4 regions of the Chryseobacterium amylolyticum genome follow, and region 2 is predicted to be linked to each of the others. Evidence: riboswitches for the same ligand, from Rfam matches in the RefSeq annotation. Region 2 holds a riboswitch; each other region holds the start of a gene.

Region 1 (3,171 bases), on a different contig from region 2:
ACTGAGATCCGCCTGCACCAAGCACTGTTGAACCTTCGGTGGCGATATTACCGTTGGCATCATACTGGGCATAAGAAGCTTCATCACCAGCTTTGATCTGATATTGTTCAAATCTGAATTCTCCCCCGAAGGCAATATTGAAACGGTTTATATTTCTGGAAACATCAAGATTAATGGTGTTTTGTAGGAAGCTGTGTGCTCCGGCGTAGAAACTTGTTGGGGATTTTGCTCCTAATGAAGCATTATTCGTATTGTTTACATTGTAATTGAAAGTATTGCTTCCCAATGTATTACTAAGATCCAGAAGCCAGTCACTGATATTATATTTTGCTCCAACAGCATAAGAAATATCGTATATCTGGGATGCCAGCGTTGCCTGAAACCCATTCGGGTAAATGGATGAAACTACGTTAGATTTTTCACTCGGGAGCCTTCTGAAGCCAAAACCTTTTCCTTCCTTAATGCTGAAACCTCCGAAAGAATACAGTTTAAAATGGTCATTAAAAGGATATTCTGCATTGAAAAATAACTGTCCCTGTCTGATCTGTGCATCCCCGATCTGAAAATTAAAATCGTCACGTGTTAGTCCTCTTTTTTGAATTTCTGCATCATCCGCAGCTCTGGCAGCTTTTACGGCTTCATCATCACCTGCAAATTCATAAGCAAAATTATCCCCGAAAATATCCAGATCATGATTTTGTGTTCTTGTTGTTTTCCCTCTGTGGCTTAGCTGCAGTGAAAGATTGATGTAACCGTCTTTCTTTCCTAATGAAGCACCGTAATTCGCTCCTGCCTGATATGTATCGCCATCATTTCTGCCGCTTATACCGTAAGTAAGGCTTGCTGATGCCCCGGCATTCTTTTTAAGAATAATATTGATGACTCCTGCAATGGCGTCAGATCCGTACTGTGCGGCTGCCCCGTCTCTCAGAACTTCAATTCTGTCAATGGCAATCACCGGAATGGTACTTAGATCTGTTCCCACAGAACCATTCCCTACTGTATTCTGATAATTTACCAAAGATGTTGTATGTCTTCTTTTTCCGTTCAGCAATACCAGAACCTGATCCGGACCCATTCCTCTTAAGGTAACAGGGTCAATATGCTCTGTGCCGTCTGAAGCGGATTGCCTTACTGCATTAAATGACGGAATCACATAGTTCAGCAGATCCTGGGCAGTCATTTGCGGAGCACTCTTCTGAATTTTGTCGATATTAATAACATCTACCGGAACCGGTGTCTCCAGCTTTGTCCTTTTGACATTACGGTTTCCAACAATGATAATATCTTCAATTTCTTTCTCTTTATTCCCGCTCTCCTGAGCAGCCACCCAGATTGCTCCAAGCAATAATACAGCTGTACTTATTTTTTTCATTTTGTTCTTCCCAATTGATCATAACTTATTCGGCGGTTTTTTCCGCAGATACATAAGACTTCAAGAAATGGGATTCATATAGGCAGTCATTTCACTTATCTTCCCCTCGGGTTGGAATTAGCACCTTCGCACTTCCGGAACCGTGCAGGTTGCTAAGGTTTCACCGGGCCAAATCCCTCCACCTTTCTTGATAAATCTACTGCAAAAGTAGACTATTTTTTTAAATGAACAAAAAGGCAGATCTGCTGTCTGCAAATCTGCCTTTATTTTATAGAAATTGTTTAAACTTTTATTTTTGAACCATTAAGATGTAATAAGAGTTTAAGAGTATTAAGACAAGCTTGGCTTTAAGCTTAAAAATCAGAATGATTCACCTTAACTATACTTTATTTCTCAAATCCTTCTTAATGGTTTTAATAAATCAACATTTTTATCAGTCTAAACAACTTCATAATCTGTTTTTATTTAATCATCATCTTTTGAATGGCGGTTCCTGTGTCTGACTTCAGCTGTACCAGATAGGTTCCTGCCGGATAGTTCACTTTCACTTCATAGGTTCCGGCTTCTTTATCCAGTTTGAATGAATTCAACCTTTTACCGGTCATATCAAAAATGGAAATTTCCCCGTTTTTCACTTTATTAAAAATTAATTTTGCCGTTTCGTTTTGTACCGGATTATCCGCAATCCGAAGCGATAGTTTGTTGTCTGCATTTACATCTGCTGCAGACAAAGCACCTGCATAATTTCCAAAGATTCTGAATTCTCCCGGCTGCAAAGTAATCGGAGCCGTTGTAGAAGCCACATCCGAAATACTGTCATCCATAAGGTTCTGCCATTGGCCTGTATAAGGAAAATAAGGAACCACATTTTGTGCAGTAGTTGTATAATTGGCCAATACCACCACATTCTTTATTCCTGTAGTAATAGCCGTATCGTAAAGGTAAATTCTGGTGATCAGCCCATTAGGGTCATTCGTAAGGTTATTGGACTCTATGCTGTATGTTTTGGTTTTGAAAATCTGATGGGCATTTCTGATGGTAATGATTTTTGCCCATGTATCATATACTGCTTTTCTGCTTGCATTGGTATCATATCCCAGTGTGAATGCGACAGGTTTCTCATCGGTTCTGCAACCACTGTTGATGGTACCGTCCGCACATCTGTTAATACTGAATTCATAGCCTAATTCTCCAAACTGCCAGATCATTTTCGGGCCGGGAATGGTAAAGAAAGTTGCACCGAAAGTTTTCATTCTGTCAAGAGCAGTATTCAGGTTTTTAACATCATAACTTCCGTTTACTGCACCGTAAGCAAGGTTTTTAAACATCAGCCTTTCCTCATCATGACTTTCTCCGTAGCCTACAGCACTCATGTTGGTAAAACCGTGAAGGCTGTGGTTCATACGGTCATAATTGCTGTTTTCCTTATATCCCATCGTATTCTGATTATAAGGATCTGTCTGTTTATTCCAAAGCATAACACCTTTTCCTTCTGCTATTCTGTAGTTGGCCCACTGCTGTTCTTCCGCATCTGTTCCCAGGTGTTCAAAAATCATGTATGAATTCGGATCGATTGCCCACTGTCTGTCTGCATAATGTTTCATAATATCTACTCTGTCCTGCTGATAGGCATTGGTGCAGGTTTCATCATTTTCAGAACAGCTCTGAGTGAATCCTTTGGTTAAATCCCAGCGGAATCCGTCTATGTGATATTCTGTCAGCCATTGCTGAAGGCATCTTTCAACGTAATATTGCGTTGAAGGGCTTGTATGGTTAAAGTCATTGAATACATTGTA
Region 2 (3,171 bases):
TTGGACGAAGTAATTTATCATTCCCCTGCCCTCCATAGCTGGCACGTAATGTCAACTGATTGAAAACATTTAAGCTTTTGATGAATTCTTCATTGGATATTTTCCATGAACCACCAACAGACCAGAATCTTCCCCATCTGTTATCTTTTGCAAATCTTGAAGAACTGTCTGCTCTTCCTGATGCTGAAATGAAGTAAGTATTATTATAATCATACTCTACTTTTCCAAGGAAACTCAATAAGCTTAATTTATTGCTGTTTCCACTGAAACTTCCCAGCAGTGATGCAGCGTCCGGCTCATAGTAATAAGGCAATGAAAACTGGCTTCTTGTTCCGGAAATTGTCTGATAATCGTACTTATAAAATTCCTGTCCTGCTAACGCGTTAATGTGATGCTTTCCAAACTTTTTATCATAGGTCAGAATATTGCTGGTTGTATACGAAAGCGTTCTGGTATTCGTTTTCGTTACCGAACCTCCAATTTCTGCTCCCTGGCCAAGCAATGGATTTGAATAATAATGTCCGTTATAATTCACAAGATCAACAGAAAAACTCGTTTTGAATTTCAGCTCCGGTAAAAAAGTGAATTCCATGAATCCTTTTCCTGAAAAGTTATCTTCTTTATTTTCGTTTTTATCTAACGGAAGGGTTGCAGCCGCATTTTGATTCTGTAAAGCATTCGTAGGCCTGTATTTTCCAAAATCATAAACCGGATTTCCATCAGCACCCAAAACGTAGGTTCCATCCGCATTCCTTTCATAATAAGGATAGAATGAAGGAATGAATCTTGCTGCATTGATGATATTACTGGCCTTGGAATCCGAAGAAGTAGGTGCCTGCTGAATACTGTTGGTATAGCTTAAGTTTACTCCAACATTCAACCATTTCTTAACTTCAGAATTAATTTTCAGCCTGGTATTATATCTTTTAAAGCCAGATTCAATAGCCATCCCTTTGTCATCCAGATAACCAAGGGAAAAGAAGTAATTGCTTTTCTCACTTCCTCCGCTGATATCAAGATCCACCTGGTTTCTTGATGCTACTCTCTGTAAAATATCTCTCCAGTCATCATTCCAGAGTGGTGATGCACCCGATAATAATTTTCCATCGGTTCCTACAGGTTTCGGATAAGCTGTCCCGTATGGATTGATCCCAAGGGTTGAAACGAGATTATCTGTAGCCATCTGAGCTGCCTGCTGGGAAGAAACTTTCCCGGACTGATATCCGTTTCTCAACGCCTCCCAATATAATTGAAAATACTGATCGGTATTGACCTGCTCGTAATCTTTTACTGCTCTTCCGGAGAAACCCTGGCTGATATTAAAATTAACTTTGGCTTCTCCTTTTTTTCCTGATTTTGTGGTAATAATGATAATCCCGTTTGCTCCTCTTGAACCATACAGAGCACTTGCTGTTGCATCTTTCAGAACACTGATAGATTCGATATCGCTCGGACTGATAGAATTCAGGTTACCGTCAAAAGGAATTCCATCCACTACATATAATGGATCGCTGGAAGCACTTATTGAACCAATTCCTCTGATTCGGATGGTTGAAACAGCACCCGGCTGGCCAGATGCACTTGTCGTCTGAATCCCCGCTACCTGCCCTTCCAATGCTTTGGTAATGTTGGTAACAGGTCTGTTATTGATCTTATCACTGGAAATTGTCGCCACAGAACCGGTATAGCTGTTTCTTTTTGCTTTTCCATACGCTACCACTACCACTTCATCAATCTCCTTTTCATGAAGGCTGTCTTTTTTGGGGTTTGAATTCTGCGCATTTACATTAGCTACTCCTAAAAAAAATGCAGCTACCGGAGGCATCCATATTTTAGAATTGAATAAATTTTTGCTAATCATAATCAATTTTATTTATCATATATTAAAAATTTACCCTTTGCAGAAAAGTCAGCAAAGGGCATCGATAAATACGATAAACCAAATGCTTATTTTTCCTTAAAAGGCTGAATGTAACACCTTGCCCCCACGGGTAGGTTGTTAAGATTTCACAGGGTCAGTTCCCTCCATCTTTCTTTATAAGCCGATCGAAATATGGTTGCAAAGCTAAAAACTTTTAGTCTACAAAACAAGTAGACTTATTGTTTTTTCATGATAAATTTTCAATAATTAACATAAAATTTTAATAAAACTCAATACAATAAGGAGTTACAAGCGTTACATTATTTTTAAACATGACAAATATCATTACTAATAACTCAATGACATAAAAATCCAGCACAGTTTAATTTCTATGTGATTTTATTGGAAAAACTTTTTAATTTTATAGTATGAAAGTTTTAATTATAAACGGACCAAACCTTAACCTTTTAGGTACCAGGGAACCGGAAATCTATGGAAGCGTTTCTATGGAGAGTTATTTGGAAATTTTAAAATCCGAGTTTCATTCTCACGAATTAAAATATTATCAGTCGAATATTGAAGGGGAACTTATCAACAGGCTTCAGGAAGGTGATTTTGATGCAGTAGTAATTAATCCGGGAGCTTATACTCATTATTCTTATGCCATTGCGGATTGTTTAAAAAATATCCGAAAGCCTAAAATCGAAGTTCACATCAGTAATATCTACAAAAGAGAAGAGTTCAGACAGAAATCTGTAACAGCAGCCAATACGGATGCGGTTTTATCAGGTTTTGGAATGGATGGATACAGATTGGCTTTATTGAGCTTGAAGTAATTTTTAGCTTATATTCCCCTTCAGACCGCACGGATCCTTACAGATAATTATGCATACAGGAGAATAATTTATGAATATAAAGGATAAGATTTACTGTAAAAATATTGGGATATATTCCGGGCAATTAACGAAAAGAAAATCTTATATCGTTGAAGAAACAAATGATGAAAATATAAGAATCTGGAATGATGAAGGAAAACTGAGATGGTATTCTGATTTTTATTTTAGTTTAAACAATGAACCAGAAATAACTTCTATTCATATTGATGATGAAATAGAGGATACTGAATCTGATGCTATAGAAGTCACCATTGAACTTTCCAATAAAGAAAAATATTGGCTGACTTTCACTACTCCAAAGTATTTAGAGAAAATATTGGATGAAGAATCTTACTTTTCTTCAAGACATTTTATGATCATAAAAAATCTAAGCGAAGAATTAATTAAATCAACAATCCATAAACTGGATGAACA
Region 3 (3,171 bases), 160 kb from region 2:
ATATTATCAAGACCAAGGAAACCGCCTCCGAAAATATTTTTCCCGTTTTTATCCTTTCGGTTCACCCACCATGTAAAATTAAGGAGCAGCTTCTGGAAAACTTTCTCTAAGAATAATAAATCCGGTTTTCCGTTGTTCTTTTCATCAATCTTAAAAACACGGAAGCATGACCATGCATGCACAGGCGGATTCACATCACTCATATTCCACTCATAAGCGGGAAGCTGTCCGTTAGGGTGCATGTACCATTCTTTCGTAAGTAATAACAGCTGCCCTTTGGCAAACTCCGCATCAATGATGGAAAAAGGGACGCAGTGAAATGCCAGATCCCATGTGGCATACCACGGATATTCCCATTTATCAGGCATAGAAATAATATCTTTATTATGAAGATGATTCCATTCCGTATTTCTTACATATTCACTAAAGTTTCTTGGCGCTTCAAAGTTCGGATCACCTTTCAGCCATTTCCCGATATTATAATGATAGAACTGTTTGTTCCAGAGAAGTCCGGCAAATGCCTGTCGCTGCACATTTCTTTCATCTTCATTCACGGTATCGCTCTGAATCTCCTGATAAAACTCTTCAGCTTCAGCCTTTCGGGTATTGAAAATTTCATCAAATTTTTCAAAAGGTTCATCGTTTTCTTCAGGACATAACCTGAATTCAAAAACTTTTGATTCACCTGCAGCCACAACTTCATCAATGAGAAAAGATGCTTTGGTTCCTCTTTTTTCAGGATTTACAGTGTCTCGTCCGTGAATTATAAAATCATTGATTCCGTCTTTAAAATAAGAATTATCTGTTTTAGGAGTACCGTAAAGTTTTGGAGTATTTGTTTCGTTTTCACAGAATACACTTTGTGCATTTGTATTTCTGGAATACAGTTTTTTAATTGAAATACTGTCGTGGCCAATGGTAATACTTCCATCCTGAGAAGCACTCAGCTCTGCCTTGTAGGTATTATATCCCCATTTCCAATTGTTTCTGAACCATGCAGTTGGTGCCACCACAATAGGAGCTTCATGCTGGCTTCGGTTGCAGACTGTCACTCTGGTCAGAATATCATTGTGATCAGCTTTACAGTATTCAATAAAAATATCGAAATACTCATCATTATCAAAAATCCCGGTATCGAAAAGCTCATATTCCGGTTCTTTTTTACTGCGCTTTCCATTCTCAATAAGAATATCATCATACGGAAACTCATTGATCGGATATTTATACACCATCTTCATATAGCTGTGAGTAGGTGTATTATCCAGATAATAAAAGATTTCTTTAATGTCTTCTCCATGATTTCCCTGAGGGTTGCTCAATCCGAAGAACCTTTCTTTTACCATTTTATCTTTTTTGTTCCAGAATGAAAAAGCAAAGCATAAAAGCTGCTTTACATCAGAAATTCCGGCTATCCCTTCTTCACCCCAGCGGTAGGCATAGCTTTCTGCATTATTATGATTGGTAAAATTCCAGGCATTCCCGTTCGGGCTATAATCTTCGCGTACATTTCCCCACTGCCGGTTGCTTACATAAGGTCCCCAGTTTTTCCATTTGGTATCTTGTAATCTTTCTTTTTCGGCGGTCATATGTCATCATTTTTCCATACGAAGTTAGTTTTTTTGAGAAGTAATTCCAATTTTTTTCATCTGAATAATTATTAATATGGCGTTGAAATGCTTGTATTTAAGGGCTTTTTTAAATATTAAAATAATTTTTTTTTGAAATTAAAAGAAAAGAACTACCTTTGCACCATTCGTTCATTCAAATATTGAAAATGTTATCAAGAAAGGTTGAGGGATTAGACCCTGTGAAACCTTAGCAACCCTTTGCGCAAGTAAAGAAGGTGCTACGTTCTACCAAAATAATTTTGGACAGATAACTTACTGAAGTTCTTTTCAGCCATTTCCTGTGGCATTTTCAATTGTATTTAAATATAATAGAATTGAAAACAGAACTAAACTATATTAATCTTACGTATCAAACAAATTCCCAAAAGGAATACCATATCCCGTTAAGCTATCAGCTTTTTGGGAAAGATCTGTTTACAGCCCCTGTCATCTTAATCAACCATGCCCTTACCGGAAATTCAAATGTATCCGGAGAGAAAGGCTGGTGGAAGCAGCTGGTAGGAGAAAATCAGATTGTTGATACCGATCAATATACAGTTCTGTGTTTCAATATACCCGGAAACGGTTATGACAATTTTTTAATTAAAAACTATGAAGACTTTACTCCTTCAGATATCGCTGCGATATTTCTGAAAGGGCTTGAAGCTTTACAGATCAAAAAACTATATGCCATTATCGGGGGCTCTCTGGGGGGAGGAATCGCCTGGGAAATGCTTGCCCAGCAGCCGGATCTTGCAGAGATATTTATTCCCATTGCCTGCGATTACAGAACGCACGACTGGCTTCATGCGCAATGTCTGGTTCAGAAATTCCTATTAAATGATAAAGAAGAACCATTACAGAAAGCAAGAATTCATGCCATGTTGTGTTACAGAACACCGCAGTCACTCAATGAAAGATTTCAAAACCAATATAACCAGGAAAAACAACGCCTGGAATCAGAAGACTGGTTGGTTTATCATGGTAATGCTCTAAACGAAAGGTTTAGTTTACAAGCTTACAAACTGATGAACCATCTCCTGATGAATATAAATGCTGATGAACCATCTCTGGAAACCATACAGACACGAATGCACATGATCTCCGTAGATTCAGACTTATTTTTTCCGGCTTCTGAGATCCGGATGTGTTTTGAAAACTTGAAAGAGAAAAATAAGAATGTTTCTTATCACGAGATCCAATCTATACACGGGCATGATGCCTTCCTAATGGAATATCAACAATTAAATAATATCATAAAAAACATTTTACAGGAGAAATGAAAAATGCTAACGAAATAAAATTTTTGAAGAACAGATCAATCGTCAAGTTTGAAGGAGAAGATTTTCTGGGAGAAATCGGGATTGACGGACGAATTTTTAAAGCGCTTACCTTAGCGCGTATCAGTGTAGGAGTAATCTCTCAACAAGCGGTAGAAAACGGAATTTCTATCCTGGTTCATGAAAATGATGCAGAGAAAGCAGTCGCTTGTCTTATCGATGAATTCGAAGCGGAAAGAAAATCAGGAAAAGTTTCCCAGATCTATAGTATTAATAATGTTTCC
Region 4 (3,171 bases), on a different contig from region 2:
TAAATGCATAATCAAAAGCAGATACTTTTATTTCATAATTATCAAAAATAGTAGGCTGAAGGTTCGGGTTACCGTTTACCTCCGTACTTGGTCCGGAGAACGTTACGTTATTCGGATTCAGGGCAGAAATGCTTGGCAGACTGATTTTCCTGTTGTAATTCGCAGCAATATACACCTGGTTCATCATGTTATACTGTACGCTCGCGTTCGGGAAAAACTTAAATTTATTGAAAGGAATCAGATCGGCTTCAACCAGTTTTTTATTCTTATCAATATATCTTGTTATCCCGGAAATATCATAGTTTTCAGCACGGGAACCCAATGTGAAATCAAACTTTTTCAGCTTAGCCTGGAATTCCAGATAGGTAGAAGCTGTCTGTCTCTGGTATTCAAGGTTGGTTAAGCCAAAGCTTTCCGTGTCATAATCCTGCTTTTCATACAATCCTCCAAAGCTTACCTTTCCACCATCAAGAAGCTTGATAGGCTGGGCGTAATCTACCTTAAAGTTGGCAATATTCATCACAGATTTATTATTCAGAATATCTTTTAATCCATTGGTAGGGCTATCAAGAGGCTCCGTGGGATAAGCTACAAATGTCCCATCCTGGAAGTAATTATCCTGGGAAAACTTGCTGTCTGATCTTGTATAGCCAAACTGGAAGTCCAGTTTTTGAGATTTGTCAGCAAAACGCTTCTGATAGGTTACAACGGCCTCCTGTCTCAGGTTATTGGTATGGGCAACATCTGAAGAAGTATAAAAAGCCTCTTTTAAATCCTCCGGATTTCTCCTGAAAGGCAAATCTCCGTGGCCGTTGCTTAAAGTGTAGTTGTCGTTATTGTTGTGATAAATATCGTAGTTTAATAATAATCTGTCCTGCCCCAGATCAAAAGTTAACCCGGATTTTGCAAAATATCCGCGCCCGTATCTGTCGGTATGGCTGTTTAAAAGCTCATCCTGCTGGCCGTTCAGCATACTTTCACGGTAATTCTGCCCAACATTAAGCTGCCATCCGAAATATTTATTTCTTGCATTTAAATTAACGGAATTCGTAGTTCTGCTTCTGTATTGGTCATAATTCGTGAAAGAATAATTCCCTGAATAAGTAGCCGTTAAATATTTATTTGCATTTTTATTGGTGATGATATTCATGATCGCACCTCCGGAAGTAGCTGGAAATTCGGCACCTGGCTGGGTGATCACTTCAATTCTTTCTACAGAGTTGGCGGGCATACCTTCCAGAAAAGAATTCAATTCATTTGAGGTAATGTTCAGAGGTCTTCCGTTAAGGTACACTTCCAGCATTTTCCCCTGATACATCATTCCTGCGATATCGGTAGATACAAGCCCCGGAAGTTTTTTTATTCCTTCCAGAACGTTTCCGTTATTCAGCTGAGGCTGCTCAGAAAAATCGAAAATAGTTCGGTCTGCTTTTTGTTCAACGGCCTTTTTAGTTTTGGTAATGACTACGCCTTCAATTTGCTTTTCCTGAGGTTTATTATTTTTTTCCTGCGAAAAAACAAAAACAGAGCCTAGCAAGGATAAAGCGAAAATTGTTTTTTTCATAATGGTTTTACTGTTATCCGGTTAGACGCAGAAAAAGATCATTTGTTACGGTAAATGTTTGAAAACCGAAAATTTAGACTAAATATTTTTTTATTTCCGAAATAATTATATCTTTGCCAGGTAATTATCAAGAATCTCTAGATGGGATAGCAACCTGCAAAAACAAGCAAGGTGCTGCAATCGATAAGCCGGATCTTCCGGAAAAAATGTTTATCATTCTATCATTACTCCCATCTTGAATTTTTGTTTTAAAGTTAAAATCAAATGTTTAAAGACAAGGGAAATCACCCAACATCAGTAATTTTTTATTCTTCAGATCATGAAGTGAACCTTCATTATTCTGATATGTTCTCATGCCATTTCTACATGCGCATGTGTTGTTGTTTCTAGCCTTTTCTTTTTCTAAAAAATAATACAAACATTTCGGATTCTGTGGTAACCTTACAATTTAGGGTTACAGGATTTGTATTGCTTAAAAAAACAATTTTATCAACAAAAAGTACACAACAAACATGCATAATTTCAAAAAAAGATTCTTTGTTCCTTCTGTCGCACTTATCTCCACATTTTACTATGCACAGACGGATACCTTACAATCTAAGAAAATAGATGATGTGGTCATCCTTGGAACACGGGGTTCCGGAAGATCATTGACGGAGACCCCCGTTCCGGTAGATATCATTAATATCTCAAAAATTTTAAAACAAAGCCCGTCTAACAGTATCAGTCAGGCCTTAAATTATATTGTACCCTCATTCTCATCCACCTCTCACACCGTTAATGACGGAACCGATTTTGTAGATCCTGCGCTCCTGAGAGGACTTGGTCCGGATCAGGTTTTGGTTCTGGTAAACGGAAAAAGAAGATACCAGTCTTCACTGATAAATGTTACCCTTACGCCGGGAAGAGGTTCTGTGGGAACCGACCTTAATGCTATTCCTGCCTATGCATTGGAAAAAATAGAGGTTTTAAGGGACGGAGCTGCTGCCCAGTATGGTTCTGATGCAATTGCAGGAGTAATAAACCTTGGGCTGAAAAAAAGATTGGGACTTTCAGGGCAGGTATTTTTAGGAGGATATGCTTCTCCCGTTACCAATAATTTCTCCGGCGGAGCAGATGGGCAGACTATTTCCGTAGATCTTAATTACGGAGCTAAAATAGGGAAAACCGGATTTTTTAATGTGACAGGTTCTGCCCAATACCGTGATCCTTATTCCAGAGCCGGAGTGCGGGAAGGTGATATCTTCAATGCCTATAACGCAATTAATTACAGAGCATTACAGGATGGCGTTAATATTGATGGGTTATATAAAAATATTACCAATACTCCCAATACTCAGCAGATTATCAATACCATTAAGCAATATGCGACTAAGGTAGATTATTTTGGGAATGATTTTCAAACTCAGATCTCAGGGGCAAACAGTATTTCTGATCTTCAGAATATACTGGGCAAAGATTTTACCTCTCAGGAACTTAATTACAGAGGGCTGGAGAGAAAGGATTTCAGCCTGAGAGCCGGGCAATCTAAACTGCAGTCAGGGCAGCTTTTTTTCAACTCTGAAATTCCTGTTAATGAAGAATGGAAAGTTTATTCTTTTGGAGGT

Evidence for each region. Region 2 has a riboswitch for S-adenosylmethionine ahead of ACR1PO_RS11150 (SusC/RagA family TonB-linked outer membrane protein). Riboswitches for the same ligand answer to the same signal wherever they lie in the genome.
Region 1: linked by a shared signal. The riboswitch ahead of ACR1PO_RS20670 (TonB-dependent receptor plug domain-containing protein) and the one ahead of ACR1PO_RS11150 (SusC/RagA family TonB-linked outer membrane protein) in region 2 are both predicted to bind S-adenosylmethionine.
Region 3: linked by a shared signal. The riboswitch ahead of ACR1PO_RS11910 (alpha/beta fold hydrolase) and the one ahead of ACR1PO_RS11150 (SusC/RagA family TonB-linked outer membrane protein) in region 2 are both predicted to bind S-adenosylmethionine.
Region 4: linked by a shared signal. The riboswitch ahead of ACR1PO_RS20330 (TonB-dependent receptor plug domain-containing protein) and the one ahead of ACR1PO_RS11150 (SusC/RagA family TonB-linked outer membrane protein) in region 2 are both predicted to bind S-adenosylmethionine.

The regions. Positions count from the first base shown of each region.
Region 1 is NZ_JBPCHX010000008.1:173,159-176,329, forward strand. Features, by position in the region: gene ACR1PO_RS20670 (TonB-dependent receptor plug domain-containing protein) at 1-1,375, opposite strand, end outside; SAM riboswitch class I at 1,468-1,572, opposite strand; gene ACR1PO_RS20675 (alpha-amylase family glycosyl hydrolase) at 1,837-3,171, opposite strand, start outside.
Region 2 is NZ_JBPCHX010000003.1:538,631-541,801, reverse strand. Features, by position in the region: gene ACR1PO_RS11150 (SusC/RagA family TonB-linked outer membrane protein) at 1-1,861, opposite strand, end outside; SAM riboswitch class I at 1,945-2,044, opposite strand; gene ACR1PO_RS11145 (type II 3-dehydroquinate dehydratase) at 2,290-2,697, shown strand; gene ACR1PO_RS11140 (hypothetical protein) at 2,768-3,171, shown strand, end outside.
Region 3 is NZ_JBPCHX010000003.1:695,121-698,291, forward strand. Features, by position in the region: gene ACR1PO_RS11905 (MGH1-like glycoside hydrolase domain-containing protein) at 1-1,586, opposite strand, end outside; SAM riboswitch class I at 1,775-1,882, shown strand; gene ACR1PO_RS11910 (alpha/beta fold hydrolase) at 1,943-2,890, shown strand; gene ACR1PO_RS11915 (ACT domain-containing protein) at 2,887-3,171, shown strand, end outside.
Region 4 is NZ_JBPCHX010000008.1:100,090-103,260, reverse strand. Features, by position in the region: gene ACR1PO_RS20335 (outer membrane beta-barrel protein) at 1-1,564, opposite strand, end outside; SAM-I-IV-variant riboswitch at 1,684-1,781, shown strand; gene ACR1PO_RS20330 (TonB-dependent receptor plug domain-containing protein) at 2,077-3,171, shown strand, end outside.